Regions from separate parts of the Clostridium sp. DJ247 genome, predicted to be linked through region 2. Evidence: riboswitches for the same ligand, from Rfam matches in the RefSeq annotation. Region 2 holds a riboswitch; each other region holds the start of a gene.

Region 1 (3,565 bases), on a different contig from region 2:
TGTTATGATGGCTTATAAGATAGCAGTAGCAAGTAGTGACGGTAAAATAATAGATCAGCATTTTGGCAGAACTACAGAGTTTTTAGTTTTTGAAGTAGAAGATAATAATTATAAATTTTTAGAATTAAGAAAGGCTCACCATTTTTGCAATAATGGTGGGCATGATGATAATAGACTTTTGACATCAGTAGAAACACTTGAAGGCTGCAGAGCAGTGTTGGTTGCTCAAATAGGAAATGGAGCTGTGAGGGTTTTAAGAAGTAGAGGAATAGAAGCTTTTGACATACAGGATTATATCGAAAATGCTTTGAAAAAATTAATAAAATACTACTCTAAAATTGATGTGGTTAGAACTAGGGAGGCATAATTATTATGGCTGTATTAAAATATAGAGAGGCGTTGAATGATATTTCTTCATACACCCCAGCAAAGTCCCTAGAAGAAATTGAACGAGAATTAGGATTAAATAAAATTATAAGACTATCTGCAAATGAAAATACTATGGGGTGTTCGCCCTCTGTACAAGTAGCAATAGAGGAAGCTTCAAAAAACCTATATCTTTATCCAGACGGTTTTTGCAGACAGCTTAGGAGTAAATTAGCAGAAATAAACAACGTTGAGCAGGAACAGCTGATTTTTGGTAATGGTTCTTTTGAATTATTGTCTTTGATTGCTCAAGCCTTCATTAATGCTGACGAGGAGTCTATTATACCAGAACCTACCTTTGGATGGTATAAGGTAGTTACCTTATCAATGAATGGAGTTATCGTAAGTGTTCCTTTAGAAAATCATGCAATTAATCTGGAGCATATAAAAAGCAAGATTACGGATAAAACAAAAGTAATATGGCTATGTAATCCTAATAACCTAACAGGAACAATTTTTGGAGAAAAACAATTAGAAAAATTTTTGGAAGAAACACCTTCAGATATAATTGTTGTATTAGATGAAGCTTATGATGAATTTACAACAAGTGATGATTATCCTGATTCAATAAAACTTATAGATAGGTATCCTAATGTAATTATTCTAAGAACTTTTTCTAAAGTTTATGGACTTGCATCTCTAAGAATAGGTTACGGTATTGCTAATTCAGAACTCATAAGCTACCTTAATAAGATAAGACTACCTATCAATGTCAATGCAATAGCTCAAATAGCGGCTCTTGCAAGCTTATATGATGAAAGTGGAAAAGTTACTGATTTTAATATACTTAATACATCCCCCAAGCTTGTTTTAGCGGATACTAGAATAATTGCTAATGCACCAGTAAGATACCTTAACGCTGGTATAGGTGATACTATAGTAAAATGGTATGAAGCAGCTCCTAATTCTATAGAAGGAAATAATGATATTTCGCTGAGAATTGGTTTGCAGACTGCAAAGCTTGCACTTGATATATTGCATAATAGTTCAGTATCAGCTGCAAAGGAAATAGAAAAAAATCATGTAAACAAAGAAGTAAGCGAAGTAATAGATGCTATTATAATACTGGCTGATCTTGTTGGAAGTATTAATGGAGGAAATCATAGAGCCGCAATAGCTCATGCAATTCATAACAGCTTAACAGCTATTCCAGAAACCCACGAAAGTCTTCACGGAGAAAAAGTAATATTCGGGTTAATTGTTCAGTTTATATTAGAGGGTAAGCTACAAAAAGAAATAGAAGAGCTTATTGATTTTCTTAACTTATTAAATCTTCCCGTTACGCTAGAACAGTTAGGAATAAAGGATTCAGTACCTGAAAAAATTGCTAATGTTGCTAACGGAGTAAATATAGCAGCAGAGGAATTGGACAAGATAAATTTTGAAGTAAATAGTAACTTAATTGAGCAGGCAATTATAAAGGCAGACCAACTTGGGAAAAGTAGGTTGAAAATACTATTACAAAGTTAGATTAAGGTAAAAAAGGATATAGGGAAAAGTTAGGTGTAATGGATAAAACTTATTTTTTAGGTATTGACAGGGATAAATGTTTCCAATATAATAATTATATGTTATACAGCACGTATAATTATTAGAAGTTTTTGTAAACTTAATATGTATATTCTTATCAAGAGAGGCGGAGGGACTGGCCCTATGAAACCCAACAACCGGCATTTATATTTACTTTAAATGTATCGGTGTTAATTCCTACAGAGTAAATAGTACAATTTTGTACTATACTGGAAGATAAGAAAAGTAGTAGTTTTGTGAAATGATTTTTCGTTAACGAAGGCTATTTTTCTTAGGTTTAGGAAAGATGGCCTTTTAAATTTAGTTAATATGACCATATAATACAGTTCTGGGATTATAAATGATTAATTATTTTCTCTAGAAAAAGTAAATATGGCACAATTTATAAAATTTTTTAGTTGACCAGAAACACTGGAGACTAAGTTGTCTTAATTTTATTGAGATAACTTAGTCTTTGTTTATTTTCAAAAAATTTATTTAAAAGGAGGACACATAATGAAGAAGAAAATTAATCTAAATACTCCAGTAGTACAAAGCCGTGAACAGCGTCTTGGCACTATAATTGCATGGGATGGTAAAGCATCAGATTTGGCACAGGAATCGGTTAACGCTCGTAGAGGTTGCGGCGGTGGTGATGGGAAGAAATCATGTAAACTTTGCGAATTTAGGGGACCTTTTACCCAAGGATCAGTTTGCAGTGAGCAGATGGTAGAATGTCAAGCAGGTCATGTTCGTGGTGCAGTGCTCATTCAACATTCGCCTATAGGATGTGCAGCAGGTCAAGTAATATACAACTCTATATATCGTAATGGTCTTGCAATGCGTAATTTACCTGTAGAAAATATGCATGCAATTTGTACCAATTTACAAGAGGGTGACATAGTATTTGGAGGAATTAAGAAACTTGAACAGACTATACGTGATGCTTGGGAACGTTATAATCCAAAAGCAATATTTATTGCCGCTTCCTGTGCTACTGGAATCATAGGTGATGATATAGATAGTGTGGCAAGCAAATTTGAGAAAGAATTAAATATTCCTGTTATTCCTCTACATTGTGAAGGATTTAAATCCAAACATTGGAGTACTGGATTTGATGCAACACAGCATGGAATTGTACGTCAAATTGCACGTAGAAATCCTAAAAAACAAGAAGATTTGGTGAATGTTATTAACCTGTGGGGATCAGATATATTTAAACCAATGTTAGCAGAGTTAGGACTAAGAGTTAACTATGTCATTGATCTAGCAACTGTAGAAGACTTGGAACAAATTTCAGAAGCAGCGGCTACTGTGGGTTTTTGTAACACTCTGTCCTCATATATGGCAGCAGCCTTGGAACAGGAATTCGGTGTTCCGGAAGTTAAGGCACCACAACCATACGGTTTTGCGGGAACAGATGCATGGCTTCGTGAGTTAGGTAGGGTAACTCACCGTGAAGAACAGGTAGAAGCTTATATAGCTAAAGAACACGCAAGAGTAGCTCCACGTATAGAAGAGCTGCGCAAATTATTAAAAGGCAAAAAAGGCTATGTTGCTACTGGTTCAGCTTATGCCCACGGATTAATTGCCGTACTTAGAGAATTGGGAGTTGAAGTTAATGGATCAT
Region 2 (3,565 bases):
TATAGAATGTTATTAGAAGAATTATTAAGTTGCATGGAGGAAATATAAATGAAAATAGGCGTTATTATGGGAGGAATATCCTCTGAGAGAGAAGTATCGTTAAAATCTGGAAAAGAAATAGCAGGTTATTTAAATAAAGATAAATATGAAATAGTTCCTATAATTATAGATAAAAAGTATGATGTTATAGAAAAAACTAAAGATTTAGATTTTGCATTCCTTGCACTTCACGGCAAGTTTGGAGAAGATGGAACGGTTCAAGCGGTGCTTGAAACTATGGATATACCTTACTCAGGGTGTGGTCCTTTAACTAGTGGAGTTTGTATGGATAAGGATACCACTAAAAAGGTGTTAAAATCAGCAGGTATAAACACTGCAGATTGGTTGTCTGTTAAAAGTGTAGAAGAACTAGATTATAGTTATATAGAAAAGATGGGATACCCAGTAGTAGTAAAACCTAATTGTGGAGGTTCTAGTGTAGCTACTAATATAGTTAAAAGTAAAGAAGGTATAGAAAGTGCTGTAAAATTAGCATTAGATTATGATAACGAAGTTATGATAGAAGAATATATTAAGGGCGATGAAATAACTTGTTGTATATTAGATGGAAAAATGCTTCCTATAATTGCAATAAAACCAAAGTCAGAGTTTTTTGATTACACTGCAAAATATTCAGATGGTGGATCAGATGAAATTATAGTTGAATTTGAAAAAGAGCTGCAGGCTAAAATTGAAGAAATGGCTTTGCAGTGTTGGAAGGCTCTAAAGTGTAGTGTATATGTTAGAGTTGATATGATAATAAAGGAAGGTGTACCTTATATACTTGAGCTTAACACTTTACCAGGAATGACTAAAAATAGCTTGTTTCCAAAGAGTGCAAAGGCTGTGGATATGAGTTTTGCAGAATTGTTAGATGAAATAATTGAAATTTCATTAAAACAAAAAAGGTAGATGTATAAATTAAATTTAAGCTGTGGGTATCTATATTAATTAAATATAAAAATTACAGTTAGATTAATATAAATTTAATAATATAATTAATGCGTAATTGATAAGTATCATATATTAAAAGTGAAATAATGATAAATATGTAATAAATCATTTGTAAAAAATTATACCTTGAATAAAAAAATCAAAATAGTATTGACGTGATATTTATTGGTTGATATAATCTAAACAATGAATTTAATAATAAGTACTTACTTATCAAGAGTGGTGGAGGGACTGGCCCTATGAAGCCCAGCAACCAGTATTGTTTCATTTAATAATACAGTGGTGCTAAATCCTACAGTGTAAGCTGGAAGATGAGGATAACGTTGAGATTTTAAACTCGAGGTTTTCCTCGAGTTTTAATTTTTTTAAATAAGAACAAGGCCGGCCAATTAAAGTACTTTTGTTCTTATGCAATTATTGATTGTTTACATTGATAAGTTAAGACTATATTTAAAGTTAAAAAGAAAGTAAAGCATTTGAATAGAGAATTATTAGGAGGAATTTTATTATGAAAAAAGGAAAAATTTTATCAATAGCTGTATCAGCTTTGCTTGTTTTAGGATTAGCTGGTTGTGGACAAAAACAAGAGGCTGCTAAGCAAAATGATACTAGTAAAGAAACTAAAAAGGTTATAAAAGTAGGTGCATCACCAACACCACATGCAGAAATACTTAAGGAAGTAGTAAAGCCACTACTTGTAAAAGAAGGCTATGATCTTCAAATTGTTGAATTTACAGACTATGTAATACCAAATACATCTTTAGATAGTGGAGAACTTGATGCAAATTTCTTTCAACATATACCTTACTTAACTTCATTTAATAAAGAAAAGCATACTGATTTAGATTACACTGTTAAAGTTCATTTAGAGCCAATGGGAGTATACTCAAAGAAGGTTAAAAAATTAGATGAACTTAAAGATGGAGCAACAATTGCAATACCAAACGATCCATCAAATGGTGCTAGAGCATTAAAAGTATTACAAGCTTCAGCTGTTATAAAGTTAAAAGATGGAGATCTTGTATCTAAGTTAGATATTACAGAAAATAAGAAGAATATTAAAATAACAGAATTAGAGGCAGCACAACTTCCAAGAGTTATAGGTGATGTAGATGCAGCAGTTATAAATACTAACTATGCAATTCCAGCTGGATTAAATCCAACAAAAGATGCTATAGCTATAGAATCAAAGGATTCACCTTATGCTAATGTACTTGCTGTTAGAACAAAAGACAAAGATCAACCATATATACAAGCTCTTTCCAAGGCTTTGACTTCCCCAGAAGTTAAAAAGTATATAGAAGATAAATACAAAGGAAGCATAGTACCAGCATTTTAAAGTTTATAGTTTATATTGCTAAGTATATAGGAATAAAACCTCTTTCTAAGGTAAATCTAATATTAAGAAAGGGGTGTGTAACCGTATGACCAAAGGCGGTATAAATAAACAAGACGTAAATATTGGTACAAAAAGAACTAATAAAAGTGATGTTCAAGAAAAGCACGTAAAGAATAGAAAAAAGCCTAAACAATAGTAGATAAAAACTCAGTACTTACTAGGTGCTGAGTTTTTTATTACATTATGAATTTAATAGACCTTTGATAAACTCGCTTTTCTCAAACAAATCTAAAGGTCTAAACACCTTTCAAATACTTAGCTAAGACCATAAAGAAAAGTATTTAAATGATCTTCAGAATTGTCAGTATATTTCCTAGTATAAGTGAAGTTATGAAATTGGATATCTATACGAGGTTTCAACTTTAGAACCTCATCTAGGTGTTGGTATATGTTACCGGTTCTTTGCGTCATAAATACTTTTTAATAAGTTTAAATCTCAAATTTAATTAAAGAGTCAGAATCTATGATTTTGATATGGTTGCTTACTCTGTGAGTACGCCTCTGACACAAAAAAGAGAAGTTTCATAATAATAGTGTAGCTTTGTAAAAAAAGTTTAACCGTTTATAAAAAGTGAAGCCATATTCAAAAGGTTATACCAAGATATAGTTGAACTGCGAACTATTTGAATAAGCTTTTAATATATTCTAGTTGTTTATCTTTATCTATTTGACTTCTTGAAGCTTTTGGCTGACCACCACCACCGAATTGTTTTGCCACTAATCCTAAATCAATATTATCTTTTATACCTCTATAGCTAACAGTTTTATTACCAATCAGAGCAATAAAATCAAATTCAGTAAACTTTTCAGCTAAATAGTTCCCTAGTTCAGATATATATTGATCTGCAAAAACTGCTCCAACATTGTAATTTTCAATTTTAATATTGACTAATTCTTTTGATTTCAACTCAAAGTATTGCTCTTTCTTATCCCTATCCAATTCAAGCATTAGTAAGTCTGTATCATCAAAATCAAAAGCTTCTTCAGTTGTTAACTTATTAATGATTCTATCAACAAATTTCTGTATGCCATATAAACCAAGTAAATTATTCCATTTATTAGGGTTATCATTTTTATAAACTGTTTTCCATTCCCATGTATCATATTGCCTTACAGTTTCCACAAAATCTTTTATTTTTTTATTACTTAACTTTACGTTATAATGTAATGATT
Region 3 (3,565 bases), on a different contig from region 2:
ATCTTTCTAGACCTGAGTTTGTAGAAGCAGAAGCAGATAAAAGAGCTATTCATTGGGCTAAAGCTTTGAATGCACCTCTTTATATAGTTCATCTTGCTAACAAAGATGGTATGGAAGAGGTTAAGAAGGCAAGAGATGAAGGATATGAAATATATGCAGAAACATGCCCTCAATATTTACACTTTACAAATGAAGTTTATAAAAGAGAAGATGGAAGAAATTTTGTTTGCTCACCACCAATGAAAGGAAAAGAAAGTCAGGAATCTCTATGGCAGGGAATAAAAAGTGGTGATATTTATACTATTGCAACGGATCACTGTCCATTCCAAAGTTATGAAAAGGATTGGGGAAAAGATGACTTTACTAAGATCCCAAATGGTTGTATGGGTATAGAAAATATGTATCCATATATGTTAAGTGAAGCAAATAAAGGACGGTTATCTTTAAATAAAGTAGTTGAATTATGTTCAACTAATCCAGCTAAAATATTTGGATGTGCACCAGAAAAAGGAACTATTGCAGTAGGTAGCGATGCAGATATTGTAATATATGATCCAAATAAAGAATTTACAGTTTCTAAAGAAAATATGCATTCAGATGTAGATCATACTATATGGGAAGGTTTGAAATTGAAGGGATATCCAGTTATGACTTTTTCTAGAGGAAGATTAGTGTTTAATAACGGAGAATTTTTAGGAGAGTCTGGATGGGGAAAATTCCTAAAGAGAAAAGGAAGAAAAAGTTTATAAAGTATAATTTTAGATTTGGAGGATTAAGTATGGCAGATAAGAAAGTTTTTGATAAGTTGATGATAGAAGAGGAAGCAACAAGATGTCTTTTATGTTACGATCCTCCTTGCAGTAAGGCGTGCCCTGGAGAAAAGGATCCTGCTGGTGTAATAATGTCTATTAGGTTTAAAAATTATAAAGGTGCGTCAAATAAGGTTTTAGAAGATTTCAATAAATCACAGGAATGCGGCGTGGCTTGTGATAACAAAATGTATTGTCAAAGAAGCTGTATTAGAAATAAGATAGATAGACCAATTAAAATAAGAATTATACAAGATCTTTTGTGTAAAGAAAAGTTAAGTGACATGGAGGTGAAAGGGAATGAATAAAGATCTTTCTATAGAATTTTGTGGAGTAAAATGTGAAAATCCATTTTTCCTTTCATCCTCTGTAGTTGGAAGCAATTACGAAATGTGTGCTAAAGCTTTAGAAATGGGATGGGCAGGAGTTGTTTTCAAAACTATAGGATTTTTTGTACCAAATGAAGTATCTCCTCGTTTTGATATTATAGGTAAAGAAAATACACCTTTTATAGGTTTTAAAAATTTAGAGCAAATTTCTGATCACCCACTAGATTTAAACTTAAAGTGGATGAAGCAATTAAAGGAAAACTATCCTAATAAAATTTTAGTTGCTTCAATAATGGGAGAAAATGAAGAAGAATGGACTAAGCTAGCTAAAATGGTTACAGAAGTTGGTGCAGACATAATAGAATGTAATTTTTCTTGTCCTCAAATGATAAGTGATGCTATGGGTGCTGATGTTGGACAAAATTCAGAATTAGTAAAAAAATATTGCGAAGCTACAAGAAAAGGAACTCATTTACCAATATTGGCAAAGATGACACCTAATGTTGGAGATATGGTGGAACCAGCAGTAGCATCTATAGAAGGAGGAGCAACTGGACTAGCTGCAATTAATACTATAAAAAGTATTACAAGAATAAATTTAGATAATTTTTCTCCATACCCAATTATTAATGGAAAATCCTCTGTATCAGGATATTCTGGAAAGGCTGTAAAACCAATAGCGCTTAGGTTTATAAATGATTTAGCTAAAAGTCCAAAATTAAAAAATATACCTATAAGTGGTATGGGGGGAATAGAAACTTGGGAAGATGCTGTAGAATTTATACTTTTAGGGTCTTCTAATCTCCAAATCACTACAGCAGTTATGCAGTATGGTTATAGAATTATAAATGATTTAATAAGTGGACTATCTTATTTTATGGATGAAAAAGGTATAGATAAAGTAGAAGAATTGGTAGGGTTAGCACTAAATAATGTAGTTTCTACAGATAAGCTAGATAGAGATTATATAATATATCCTGACTTCCAAGAGGATACTTGTGTAGGATGCGGAAGATGTTATATATCATGCTATGATGGTGGACATCAAGCTATAGAGTGGGATTATGAAAATAGAAAACCTTTATTACTTAGAGATAAATGTGTTGGATGTCATCTTTGTGGCAATGTATGTCCTGTAAATTCAATTACTTCTGGAGATAAAGTTTATAAAGAAGCAGCTATTTAAATACTTTTTGAGCTTATTATAATGCTTGACTAGTAAGTGCTGTAGCATTAGGGAAAATTACTGTAAAGTACTAATGATTTAAATATTTGTTTATTAACTAATGTAAGAGAAGGAGTTCTAATAAGTTTCCAATACTCTTAAAAATGAAACTTTACAAAAAAATATTGACATAAAAGTATATTATATTTATAATTAAAACAATAAAAAACAAGTTAATATTAATCGCTAACTTATCAAGAGTGGTGGAGGGACTGGCCCTATGAAACCCAGCAACCTGTATTATTTTAATACAAAGGTGCTAACTCCTGCAGCAGCCTTAGCAGCTGAAAGATGAGAAATTCTAGAATAGCTTTTTGAGCTGGAGGTTTTTCTCCAGCTTTAATTTTTTATTATGTTTCCATAATAAAAAGTAAAAATTTTATTAAATAGTATTTGTAACAAATGTAAAGCTCTTACACAAAAATTATTCAAAATTTAAGGAGGATTTATTTATGAAAAAGATCGCGGCAATTTTGGTATCATCAACATTAATTCTTGGACTAGCAGCATGCGGAGCAAAACAAGACTCTAGTACTTCAACAACTGCAGCAAATGATAAAAAGACTATAGTTGTGGGAGCAACACCAGTTCCAGCTGGGGAAGTTTTAAAGGAGGTAAAGCCTTTATTAGAAAAAAAAGGATATAAACTTGAAATAAAGGAATTTACAGATTATATAATCCCAAATACTTCTTTAGCATCTGGAGATTTAGATGCAAATATGTATCAGCATACTCCATTCCTTGAAAACTTTAATAAAGAAAAACACACAGATTTAGTTCCAGTTACAAAAGTATATCTTCCACCACTTGGTGTTTATTCAAAGACTGTTAAGAATATTCAGGATGTAAAACAAGGTGCAACAATAGCGGTACCTAACGATCCTACAAATGAAACAAGAGCTTTAAGATTACTAGAAAAAAGTGGTTTAATAAAGTTAAAGAGCGGAGACATTTTAACTAAATTAGACTTGATAGAAAATAAAAAAGGAATTCAAATTAAGGAATTAGATGCACCACAATTACCAAGGGTACTAGGAGAAGTAGATTTAGCAGTAATAAATGCTAATTATGCGTTAGATGCTAAATTAAACCCATCAAAAGATGCAATTTTATTAGAAGATAAGAATTCACAATATGTGAATGTATTGGCAACAAGAAAAGAAGATAAAGACAAGCCTTATGTTAAAGCACTTTCAGAAGCT
Region 4 (3,565 bases), on a different contig from region 2:
AAATTCGATTGGTTTTAAAAGATATGGTGATGCAAAAGTATTATCAACAATTAGAGGTATTCCATTTTTATGAGCAATATCCGCAACTGCTTGAATGTCGATTATGTTAATTCCTGGATTTCCTATACTTTCTATATAAACAGCCTTTGTTTTATCGTTTATAGCTTTTTCAAATTCTTCTACGTTATCAGGGTTTACAAGGTTAACTTTAATTCCAAAGTTCGGTAGAGTATGAACAAATAAAGAATAAGTACCACCGTAAAGAGTTGCAGCAGCAACTATTTCGTCTCCAGCACCAGCAATATTTAATATTGAATAAGTGATTGCAGCCATTCCTGAAGCAGTAGCTACGCCGGCAACTCCACCTTCAAGTAAAGCAACTCTAGTTTCGAAAGCTGCATTTGTTGGGTTTGTTAAACGTGAATATATGTTTCCAAATTTCTTTAAACCAAATAGGTCAGCAGCATCTTGTGCATCATCAAAAACATAAGATGTTGTTTGATATATTGGTATTGCTCTTGATTTAGAAGCTGGGTCAACCTCTTGTCCTCCGTGTACTTGAATAGTATCAAATGATAATTCTTTTGCCATTTTAAATTCCTCCTAAATATGATAATTTATTTTGTTTGGAACTCCTATGAGTTTAATATAGTTAATTTATTATGCCAAATATCTATAATAGTTATTAGCTTAAGGATTTTATGATAAAATAAAAAATCTTCTTGTAGATGAGCTACAAGAAGATTACATTCCTCTAGCTTCTCATCTCCCAGGTATTATACCTGCTGGAATTAGCACCGTTGAATAAATATTCAGGTTGCCGGGCATCATAGGGCCAGTCCCTCAGCCGCTCTGGATAAGAAGTTCCGTATTTGATTGATAACATCATACCAAGTATTAGTACATAATGTCAATACCTAAATTAAAATAAATGAATATATTTTGCGGATAGTCATCGGATAAATCTTTGTTTTGTGCGGTGTAACATGGACATATATTTTATATATACACAAAAATAGTATTGACAATAACAAAAAAAAATATTATTATTAGCAATAAATGTTATTATAAAAACGTTTCTTATCAAGAGAGGTGGAGGGACTGGCCCTGTGAAACCCGACAACCGGCATTTTTATATAAATGTATCGGTGTCAATTCCTGCAGAATGCTTTTATTCTGATAGATAAGAAGAGAGCTAGAAGTGATTATGTAATTTTCATGTAAGCTACTTTTCTTGTGGAAAGGTAGCTTTTTATTTTAAAATAATTATAGATAACCATGTCTTAAATTGTAAATAGATAAAGGAGAATTATACATGTTTATAAAAGATATACTTTCAGAAAAAAAACAAACTGTTTCATTTGAAATATTCCCACCTAAAAAGGATCAAAATTTAGATAGTATATATAAAACCATTGCGGAGCTAAGCAAGTTGAAGCCAGATTTTATTAGTGTAACTTATGGGGCTGGTGGAAGCAGTAAAGATAGAACAGTTGAAATATCATCTAAGATAAAAAATGAGTTTGGAATAGAGGCATTAGCACATCTAACTTGTGTAAGTTCTACTAAAGATGAAATAAAAGAAATCTTAAGTGAATTAAAAAATCACAATGTAAATAATGTACTTGCTTTAAGAGGTGATATCCCTAAGGATTTTGCTGGTAAAGAGGACTTAAATTATAAATATGCAAAGGATTTAATTAGAGATATATGGGATATAGGTGAATTTTCTATTGCAGCAGCTGCATATCCAGAAGGACATATAGAATGTACGGATATTGATGAAGATATAAAGCATCTAAAAGAAAAGGTATCAGAAGGTGTAGATTTCTTAATTACTCAACTTTTCTTTGATAACAATATTTTTAATAAGTTTGCAGACAAGATTCACAAAAATAACATAAATATACCTGTAATTGCAGGAATCATGCCAATTACTAGTGTGAAACAGATAGAACGAATAGTGTCACTCTCAGGAGCCGTAATTCCAGAAATGCTAAAAGAAATTATATCAAAATATGAGCATGACCAACAAGCTTTTAAGGAGTATGCTATAGGATATGCTATAGAACAGATAAATAACTTAATTAATAATGGAGTTAAGGGAGTCCACATATACACTATGAATAAACCAGAGGTTGCGTTGAAAATTATGGAGAACATCGATAGTTATAGAAAGTAAAGGTACAGTAGTTTTAGCTAAACAACCTTAAAACTCGACTTACCCGCCTCTGTGAGTACTCATCTGACCAAAGGAAGAGGAGTTTCATAATAATATAAAAGAACCTAGATAAACTCGCTTCGCTCAAACATATCTAGGTTCTAAGTTTTTCTCAAATTCCAGCTAAGACTAATTAAAAATATTTAAATGTGTCTTCAGTATTGTCAACATATCCCTACGTATAAGTTAAATTTTTACTATAAAATCACATATAGATAATTATTTAATTGTCCACATTAACTGATTTTTCAAGTTTATGAGAAAAGGATATTTTTAATAATACAGGTGTTATTATAGTAGTAAGGATTACAACTATAATGGTAGGTAAAAATATTTCCTCTGATATTATGCCTTTCTGAAGTCCTATATTTGCTGTTATTAAAGCAACTTCCCCTCTTGAAATCATCCCAATTCCTATTTGTATGGCTTCACTTTTTTTCATTTTCATTAATCTAGCAGGTAGGGAACAGCCGAGTAATTTTCCAAGTACGGCTACTAGGAACATAGCTAAGGTTATAAATATAACTTCTAAGTTTAACCCTTGTATATTTGCAGATATCCCTACATTAGCAAAGAATATAGGCGATAACAAAACTGCTGAAAGTACATTTACTCTTTTCTGTATATATTCCTTATGAGTTAAAGATGAAAGAAGAAGACCAAATATATAGGCTCCAGTTATAGCTGCAATGCCTAAGCTTTCAGCTATAAATGCAAATATTAAGGCAATAGCAACAGAGAAAAGCACAAGGCTATGTTGAGGTTGAATATTCTTTGTATATTTATCCAAATGTTTAGGTAAATATACTATAGCAATTATTGAAACCACACAGAATACTATTATTTTTATAAAGGTCAAAAGTAAAGAAGGATTAGCTGAAGTTGCTGCTGCAGTAGAACTTGGAGCTATGGCTAAGATCACAGATACTAAAATAAGTCCTAAAATATCGTCTATAACTGCAGCACCAAGTATATTTATACCTGCTCGTGTATTAAGTTTTCCAAGTTCAGTTAAGGTTTGTACTGAGATAGTAACACTAGTAGCTGTAAGTATAACTCCTAGAAATAAATTCTCCCAAAGGTTATTAAAAAAGAAGTATGCAGACAAAGTACCAAAGATTAGTGGAATTAAAATACCACCGCAAGCAATTACCAAAGAACTAAGTCCAGCCTTTTTAAATTCTTCTAAATTTGTTTCAAGACCTGCAAGGAACATAAGTACTACTACACCGAGTGTTGATAGCAGCTCTATATTACTGTTTTCATGAATTAAGTTAAGTACAGATGGACCAAGTATTACGCCAGCAACTAGAGCTCCCAATACTTCGGGCATTTTAAAGTGTT

Evidence for each region. Region 2 has a riboswitch for S-adenosylmethionine ahead of HGI79_RS10910 (MetQ/NlpA family ABC transporter substrate-binding protein). Riboswitches for the same ligand answer to the same signal wherever they lie in the genome.
Region 1: it holds a riboswitch for S-adenosylmethionine, as region 2 does, so the genes downstream of both, HGI79_RS10475 (nitrogenase component 1) here and HGI79_RS10910 (MetQ/NlpA family ABC transporter substrate-binding protein) in region 2, are expected to answer to the same signal.
Region 3: it holds a riboswitch for S-adenosylmethionine, as region 2 does, so the genes downstream of both, HGI79_RS19155 (MetQ/NlpA family ABC transporter substrate-binding protein) here and HGI79_RS10910 (MetQ/NlpA family ABC transporter substrate-binding protein) in region 2, are expected to answer to the same signal.
Region 4: it holds a riboswitch for S-adenosylmethionine, as region 2 does, so the genes downstream of both, metF (methylenetetrahydrofolate reductase [NAD(P)H]) here and HGI79_RS10910 (MetQ/NlpA family ABC transporter substrate-binding protein) in region 2, are expected to answer to the same signal.

Annotation. Positions count from the first base shown of each region.
Region 1 covers NZ_JABAIW010000022.1:18,018-21,582, reverse strand. Annotated here, with positions in the region: gene HGI79_RS10485 (NifB/NifX family molybdenum-iron cluster-binding protein) at 1-367, shown strand, start outside; gene HGI79_RS10480 (aminotransferase class I/II-fold pyridoxal phosphate-dependent enzyme) at 373-1,896, shown strand; SAM riboswitch class I at 2,048-2,179, shown strand; gene HGI79_RS10475 (nitrogenase component 1) at 2,452-3,565, shown strand, end outside.
Region 2 covers NZ_JABAIW010000023.1:43,868-47,432, reverse strand. Annotated here, with positions in the region: gene HGI79_RS10915 (D-alanine--D-alanine ligase) at 49-951, shown strand; SAM riboswitch class I at 1,201-1,311, shown strand; gene HGI79_RS10910 (MetQ/NlpA family ABC transporter substrate-binding protein) at 1,502-2,332, shown strand; gene HGI79_RS10905 (DHH family phosphoesterase) at 3,012-3,565, opposite strand, start outside.
Region 3 covers NZ_JABAIW010000062.1:20,508-24,072, forward strand. Annotated here, with positions in the region: gene hydA (dihydropyrimidinase) at 1-749, shown strand, start outside; gene HGI79_RS19145 (hypothetical protein) at 779-1,117, shown strand; gene preA (NAD-dependent dihydropyrimidine dehydrogenase subunit PreA) at 1,110-2,324, shown strand; SAM riboswitch class I at 2,552-2,661, shown strand; gene HGI79_RS19155 (MetQ/NlpA family ABC transporter substrate-binding protein) at 2,816-3,565, shown strand, end outside.
Region 4 covers NZ_JABAIW010000006.1:112,785-116,349, reverse strand. Annotated here, with positions in the region: gene HGI79_RS04290 (O-acetylhomoserine aminocarboxypropyltransferase/cysteine synthase family protein) at 1-591, opposite strand, end outside; SAM riboswitch class I at 760-863, opposite strand; SAM riboswitch class I at 1,078-1,190, shown strand; gene metF (methylenetetrahydrofolate reductase [NAD(P)H]) at 1,316-2,182, shown strand; gene HGI79_RS04280 (cation:proton antiporter) at 2,445-3,565, opposite strand, start outside.